2 linked regions of the Teredinibacter purpureus genome follow. The protein of the gene in region 1 binds, or shares a complex with, the protein of each later gene. Links are inferred from orthologs where the notes say so. Each region holds a gene or a part of one and is shown on either strand. Other genes may lie near its edges.

Region 1 (3,573 bases):
ATCGCTATGGCGATTTATTTTTAATGCCGAGCTCATTCGAGCCCTGTGGGATAAGCCAGATGCTGGCAATGCGGGCTGGTCAGCCGTGCCTTGTGAATAGCGTAGGTGGTTTAAAAGATACTGTAGAACACAATAAGACAGGGTTCTGTTTTAGCGGCGGTTCTGCGGTTGAGCAAGCCGAATCGATGGCGGGGGAATTTAAACGTGTACGAACGCTATTTGATGAAGAGCCTGAAGCGTGGAAAAAAATGATGCGTGCTGCGGGTGATGTGCGCTTTACTTGGCAGCAAAGCGCACAGTCTTATATGCAGGAGCTTTATACGCAGTAACGTTTTATTATTTTACTAACATGTCTTTTAGGTAGGCGCCGGTATAGGATTTCTTCACGCGCGAAACGGTTTCCGGCGTTCCTTCTGCGATAATTTGACCGCCGCCGCTTCCTCCCTCTGGGCCTAAATCGATAACCCAGTCAGCTGTTTTAATAACATCAAGGTTGTGCTCAATAACAACGATTGTATTGCCGTGGTCGCGCAATCGATGTAATACATTAAGTAATTGTTGAATGTCGTGAAAGTGCAACCCCGTAGTGGGTTCGTCGAGAATGTAAAGTGTTTTACCAGTGTCACGTTTAGAAAGCTCGCGACTAAGTTTTACTCTTTGCGCTTCGCCGCCGGATAGCGTGGTAGCGGCTTGGCCTAGGCGAATGTATGCAAGGCCTACGTCCATGAGTGTTTGTAGTTTCTTTGCGATTGCGGGTATTGCGTCAAAGAATTCACGTGCGTCCTCAACGGTCATGTCTAAACATTCGTGAATGTTTTTACCCTTGTATTTTATTTCGAGAGTTTCTCGGTTGTAACGTTTGCCCTTACAGACGTCACAAGGGACGTACACGTCGGGTAAAAAGTGCATTTCGACTTTTACAACGCCATCGCCCTGGCAGGCTTCACAGCGGCCACCTTTTACATTAAAACTGAAGCGGCCAGGTTTGTACCCTCGTGAGCGCGCTTCTTGTGTACCAGAAAATATATCGCGGATGGGTGTAAAGATCCCGGTGTAAGTAGCAGGGTTTGAGCGAGGCGTACGGCCAATAGGGCTTTGATCTATATCCACGCATTTGTCGAGCAGCTCTAGGCCTTCTACTGAATCGTGCTTTGCGGGAGTTAAGGTTGTTGCACCGTTTAATGCCGTGGCGGCGAGAGGGTAAAGCGTGCCATTAATAAGGGTTGATTTTCCTGAACCCGAAACGCCTGTTACGCAGGTCATAATCCCAAGGGGGATAGTGAGTGTGACATCTCGTAAGTTGTTGCCTCGGGCTTTATGCAATATTAGATGGCTATCGTCTTTCGGCTTATGCCGCAAAGACGGGACTTCAATTTTTTTGCGGCCAGTTAAGTAGTCGGCCGTGATAGAGTTTTTTGCCTTAAGAACCTGTTTGTAGGTTCCTGCAGCAATCACTTCGCCACCGTGCACGCCCGCACCGGGGCCAATATCGACAACGTAATCGGCTGCGCGAATAGCGTCTTCGTCGTGCTCCACAACGATTACGGTATTGCCTAAGTCTCGCAGGTGGGTAAGGGTGCCCAGTAGCCGGTCATTGTCACGTTGATGTAAGCCTATAGAAGGCTCGTCTAGGATATACATCACACCAACAAGCCCGGCACCAATTTGGCTGGCTAATCGAATACGTTGTGCTTCACCGCCGGAGAGCGTTTCTGCGCTGCGGTTGAGCGTTAAATAGTTGAGGCCAACGTCGACTAAAAAACGAAATCGGTCACGTAGCTCTTTTAATATTTTGTCGGCTATCTTGTGCTTGGCGCCGGTAAATTTTAATTTCTTAAAATAATCATAGGCTTCGCCGACCGGGAATTCGGTAATCTCGGGTAGTGTCTTTTTGTCGATAAATACGTGACGGGCCTCTTTGTTTAACCTGGCTCCATCGCAGTCTGGGCATTTCATAATGGATAAAAATTTGGAGAGTTCTTCGCGAACAGAATTTGATTCTGTATCGCGGTAGCGTCGTTCGAGGTTAGGCACTACGCCTTCAAAGGCGTGCTTGCGATTATAGGTGTCACCTCGGTCGTTGACGTAACTAAAATCAATTTCCTCACCTTTGGATCCGTATAAAATGACTTCACGGTGTTTTTTTGCAAGGCGTTTCCACTGCTTGTCTGTATCGAAACCGAAATGTTCTGCGAGAGATTTCAGCATATGAAAATAATAGAGGTTGCGTTTGTCCCAACCTCTTATAGCGCCTTCAGATAATGACGATTCAGGAAATTGAATCAATTTATCTTCTGAGAAAAACTGTTTTACGCCAAGGCCGTCACATCCCGAACATGCGCCGGCAGGGCTATTAAAGGAGAAAAGGCGAGGCTCTAGCTCTGCCAGTGAGTAATCACAAACAGGGCACGAATGCTTCGCGGAAAAAACCTGGTCTGGTTTTTTGCCGTCCATATCGGCAACGATGGCAATGCCGTCGGCCAGATTAATTGCAGTTTCAAATGACTCGGCTATTCGAATCGCTATGTCGCTGCGAATTTTAAAACGATCGACCACGGCTTCTACGGTGTGTTTTTTCCGTTTATCGAGGGTAGGGGTATCGTCTAGATCAACCACAAGCCCATCGATGCGCGCTCGAATAAAACCGTCGCGGCGTAGGCTGTCAAATATGTGTAAGTGCTCGCCTTTTCTGTCGCGAATAATTGGCGCGAGCAGCATCGTTTTACTGCCCTCAGGTTGCGTGAGGACTTGGTCCACCATTTCCGAGACCGTTTGAGCGGCGAGGGGTTCGTCGTGCTCAGGGCAGCGAGGTTCGCCTACGCGTGCGTAAAGAAGCCTCAAATAATCGTAGATCTCGGTGATAGTGCCAACCGTGGATCTAGGGTTGTGGGAGGTGGATTTCTGTTCGATGGAAATGGCTGGGCTTAACCCTTCAATATGATCGACGTCTGGCTTTTCCATCATGGATAGGAACTGGCGGGCATAGGTTGATAGGGATTCAACATAACGCCGTTGCCCTTCGGCATAAAGCGTGTCAAATGCCAGAGAAGACTTCCCTGACCCAGACAGGCCAGTGATAACGATAAGCTTATCGCGGGGGAGGTCGAGATCAACATTTTTCAGGTTATGGGTGCGCGCGCCACGTACTACGATGGTATCCACAGATTATTGTCCGGTTAAAAAATGGGGGTTACGGGGCAAATCGCGAAGCGAGATTAGCCAACCGGAAATTATACGCGTTTCATTCGATGAAAGTTTAGACTTTTACATTAACTTTATGGGATTGGGGGCAATAAAAAACCCGGAACAATCCGGGTTTTGGTGTGAGGTATGTCTTAGCGTTTTAGTTATCTAGATCGTCCATATCGCGTACCCAGTTACTGGCCTCGAGACGGTTACGCACGCCAATCTTTTTGTATACGTTATAAAGGTGGCTTTTGACTGTATGCTCACTAACGGACAATGATTCGGAAATATCAGCGTTTGTGGCGCCTTCTTTGATTAATTTCAGAATTTGTTTTTCGCGCTTTGTTAGTTTTACATTCGGTCGTTTAATGTTCGAAGGTGCTTTTC
Region 2 (4,217 bases), 790 kb from region 1 along the record:
TGGGTAGCCTAAGGCAATATTTTTGGGCCATATTTCTTTGTCGGCGGTATTCTGCTCAGCGCGTTTGAAAATGACTAATTCAATTTGGTACCAGTTTTCGTAATTGTTGATAACGCTATTGTCTTGCGCTGAAGGGGTTTGCGCTGTGGCATGGGGCGAAAATTGAGTGGCTGCACACAAAAGTAAAGACCGAAAAATGCGCCCACAATAAAATGGGTGGAAAAGCGGTTGCGCTGTTTTAGAGGTAAGAATCATTAGCTGGCCTGTTTGAGTAGTTGCAGTACTTGGCTGACTTGCTTCAAGCGTTGATCGGCATTTTCCATATCGAAACTGAATTTTAAATGGTTTGCCCCTTCAAGTCGGTAGTGTTGGGGTTGTTTTTGTACGAGTTTAACAATTGTGAGGGGATCTACGCTCGTTTTGCTCGCAAATTCCACTCTGCCGCCGGTTTTGCTCGCTTCAACTTTGGTAATGCCTAGGCTTTCTGCTTCGAATCGAACACGGGTTTGCCGCATAAGATTTTTAACGGCGTCGGGTAGTAGCCCGAATCGATCGATCATCTCAATCTGTAATTCATTCAAATCTTGCTCGTTTTTCACAAGCGCTACACGTTTGTAAAGTGTTAGGCGGGTGTGCACATCGGGCAAGTAGTCGTCGGGAATCAGGGCTGGTATACGCAAATTAATCTCGATATTGCTGTCTTCAGGCTGCTCTAGATCAATCTCTTTGCCTTCTTGGATGGCTGCTACAGCTCTGTCGAGCATGTCCATATAAAGTGAAAAGCCGATAGCTTGCATTTGCCCGCTCTGGTCGTCACCTAGAAGTTCGCCGGCGCCACGTATTTCAAGGTCGTGGGAAGCGAGCATAAAGCCAGCACCTAGATCTTGGGCTTCGGCAATTGCTTCAAGTCGTTTATGGGCGTCTGCGGTCATGGCCTTTTTGTGGGGCGTTAAAAGGTAGGCGTAGGCTTGGTGGTGTGAGCGGCCCACTCGCCCTCGAAGTTGATGGAGTTGGGCGAGGCCAAATTTGTCGGCTCGCTCGATAATAATGGTGTTGGCCGTGGGTACATCAATACCGGTTTCGATGATTGTGGTACAAATAAGAACGTTGAAGCGCTTGTGGTAGAAGTCCGACATTACTCCCTCAAGTTCTCTTTCTCTCATCTGGCCGTGACCAATACCTATTCGTGCCTCTGGAATGAGCGCTTGAACTTCAGCAGCACGTTTTTCTATGGATTTAACTTCATTGTGGAGGAAGTACACTTGGCCGCCACGTAGTATTTCACGCAGAACCGCCTCTTTTACTAAGTTCTCGTCGGATTCGCGAATAAAGGTTTTTACCGACAGTCGTTTTGCTGGAGGTGTAGCAATAATTGAGAGGTCTCGAATTCCCGACATCGCCATATTGAGTGTGCGAGGGATAGGTGTTGCGGTAAGAGTGAGGATGTCGACTTCTGTTCGCAGCGCTTTTAAAGCTTCTTTTTGACGAACTCCGAAGCGATGTTCTTCATCAATAATCAATAGGCCTAGATTGGCGTATTTAAGGTTCCCCTGAATAAGTTTGTGGGTGCCAATAACGATATCGACTTGGCCGGTTTCCAGCTGTTTCTGAACGACCTCAAGCTCTTTGGTGCTTCTAAAGCGAGATATGACTTCGATATTAACCGGCCAATCGGCAAAACGGTCTTTGAAGTTTTCGTAATGTTGTTGTGCGAGCAGTGTAGTGGGTACCAGTACGGCCACTTGCTTACTGTTTTGTGCAGCGATAAAGGCTGCGCGCATAGCAACTTCTGTTTTGCCGAAACCGACGTCACCACATACAAGGCGGTCCATTGGTTGGGACGAGAGCATATCGTCGCGCACAGCAGCAATGGCCGCTACTTGGTCTGGCGTTTCTTCAAACGGAAAGCCTGTGCTGAATTGTAGATAAGCGTCTTTTGGGTTGGTGTATGCAAACCCTTGGCGGGCTTTGCGTTTTGCGTAAATATCAAGAAGTTCTGCGGCAACATCTCGCACCTGCTCTGCGGCTTTGCGTTTTGCTTTTTGCCAGGTTTCACTGCCAAGTTTGTGCAAAGGGGCGTGGCTTTCTTCTGCGCCACTATAACGGCTAATAAGATGGAGGTTGGCAACCGGTACATATAGCTTGGTTTCGTTGGCATAGGTGAGCACCAAGAATTCTTCGGCCTGCCCATCGTGTTCGATGGTTTGCAGCCCTTTGTATCGTCCAACGCCATGTTCTATATGCACTACGGGTGCGTTGAGTTTAAGTTCAGTGAGGTTTTTGACAATGTTGTCGGCATCGTCTGTGGCCTTTGTTCGTCGTCGTTTTTGTGAAACACGATTGCCGAAGAGTTGTTGTTCCGCTATGAATATCATTGCGGGGTCATTGATATTAACGGTGGTATCGATATCAGCGACGGTAATCGCAATACTGCTATTACCGGTTAAAAAGCCGGCAATGCCGTCGGGCTCGTCAGGCGAAACGGCTATTTTTTGTAATTGCTCTTTTAGTATTTCTTTGCGTCCAGACGTTTCGGCACAAAAGAGAACTCTCTTTTCAGTCTCGAGTAAAAAATTCTCGAGTAAGTGAAGGGGGTTTTGCGCTCGATTGTCAATTCCCAGTGCGGGTGTGGGCGAAAAATTGTAGTTCGAATTACCAGTAGACTCGGCTATTTTCTGTGTGTGTAAAACAATGCGGGGAAACTGCTTTAGCGACGCGTGTAGGTCGGCTACCGGATGAAACGCTAGGTGTGCAGGAAGGATGGGGCGTTCGATGTCGCCGGTTCTGCTTGCGTAACGTTGCTCAATGTCTCTCCAGTGGTGCTCAATAGCGGCGTTTACGCCTTCGTGCACAAATATGAGGGTGTCTTCTCGTGCGTCGGGCAGGTAGTCAAACAGTGACGATGTTGTTTCAAAAAATAGCGGTAGATAATACTCAATCCCTGCAGGGGAAAGGCCATCGGCAACATCTTGATAAACAGGGCAGGATTGATGGTCGACATCGAAGGTTTCGTGCCAACGCCGTTTGAAGCCATTGATACCGGCTTTGTCTAACGGGAGCTCTTTGCCGGGTAAGAGCTCAATTTGATCGACTTTTTGGATGGTGCGCTGTGTTTCAGGGTCAAATTCGCGAAGAGAGTCGACAGCGTTATCAAACAGCTCTATGCGGTAGCAGGCGCGACTCCCCATGGGGTACACGTCTATTAGCGCGCCCCGCACCGCAAACTCACCATGTTGGTACACCATGTCGACGTGTGTGTAGCCAGCATTGACCAGCTGATCTCGAAAGGCTTCACGGTCTAGGGTGTCGTCTACTTTCAGAATCAGTGTTTTGGTTAGTATGAAATCGGCGGGGGGGAGTCGCTGCATGAGCGTTGTAGCAGCAACGACAATGACGCAACGTTCATGTGCGTGCATATGATAGAGGCACCGCATGCGCTCGGAAATGATATCTTGGTGAGGTGAAAAGCTATCGTAAGGGAGTGTTTCCCAGTCGTTGAAGAGCATAACGCGACATTGTTCATCGCGGCCCTTTAGAAATTGCGCGATATCACGCCTGTATATTTCGGCTGTCCCCATATCGGGTGCAATAACCAGCATGTTTTTCTGGGTATCTATAAGCGCTTGCACCATGGCGAAAGCGCTGCCGCTAGTGCCGCATAGGTTCCCCCAGGCGCGTTTGTCGGCGGCTTTAGAGGGCACAATTGGAGAGAGCGGGTTTGATAGGGTCATTACAGCCTGTTACTCAGAAAGAGGGAGTTAGGAGCGGGATTTTAATGAAAGCACGGGCTTAGGTGCAAATAGTTGATGATTAATTTTTCGACGAAGGGTGATTGCGTAGCCACTGTCTCCCATTGTTTTGCTCAAACGCAAAATATTCCCGATAAAACAATACGTTAATTGGGTTTTTTTCAGGGTTTAGCTGGTCATAGAGGGCGCCCAAACATATAATTGGCGCGATTTTTTATGGGGTGCTACGGCGCTGATGCTTATTTGAGCAATGAGGCCGCCCATGACTAAAAAGTCCGCCAATTTGATCTATTCTAAATTGGAATGTCATTGCGAATAGGTTCGCGCTTCATTACACACGTTATCTAGTGGTTTTGACGGTAGTTGGCATGTAAGTAATCAAATTTATACTGCTGGCAAGAGCAAGGGCACTTTGCCGGCGGCAACAAGATTTTTAAAACACACTCATCTAAATCTTAAACTTTAGGC

What was found.
Region 2: the proteins of uvrA (region 1) and mfd are in contact, whole or in part, in a crystal structure (PDB 4DFC), measured with the Escherichia coli proteins. The link is inferred for Teredinibacter purpureus from one-to-one orthologs.

Annotation. Positions count from the first base shown.
Region 1 is NZ_CP060092.1:4,388,530-4,392,102, reverse strand. Bases 137-3,528 are described here. They hold uvrA (excinuclease ABC subunit UvrA), read right to left. Parts: upstream 3,163-3,528; coding sequence 337-3,162; downstream 137-336. Other genes in these bases: H5647_RS19535 (LuxR C-terminal-related transcriptional regulator), read right to left, coding at 3,344-3,528; H5647_RS19545 (glycogen synthase), read left to right, coding at 137-329. Outside these bases: more of H5647_RS19545, read left to right, coding at 1-136; more of H5647_RS19535, read right to left, coding at 3,529-3,573. UniProt on the Escherichia coli protein: The UvrABC repair system catalyzes the recognition and processing of DNA lesions. UvrA is an ATPase and a DNA-binding protein. A damage recognition complex composed of 2 UvrA and 2 UvrB subunits scans DNA for abnormalities.
Region 2 is NZ_CP060092.1:3,596,576-3,600,792, reverse strand. Bases 55-4,090 are described here. They hold mfd (transcription-repair coupling factor), read right to left. Parts: upstream 3,732-4,090; coding sequence 255-3,731; downstream 55-254. Other genes in these bases: H5647_RS15805 (CsiV family protein), read right to left, coding at 55-255. In the rest of the region: more of H5647_RS15805, read right to left, coding at 1-54. UniProt on the Escherichia coli protein: Couples transcription and DNA repair by recognizing RNA polymerase (RNAP) stalled at DNA lesions. Mediates ATP-dependent release of RNAP and its truncated transcript from the DNA, and recruitment of nucleotide excision repair machinery to the damaged site.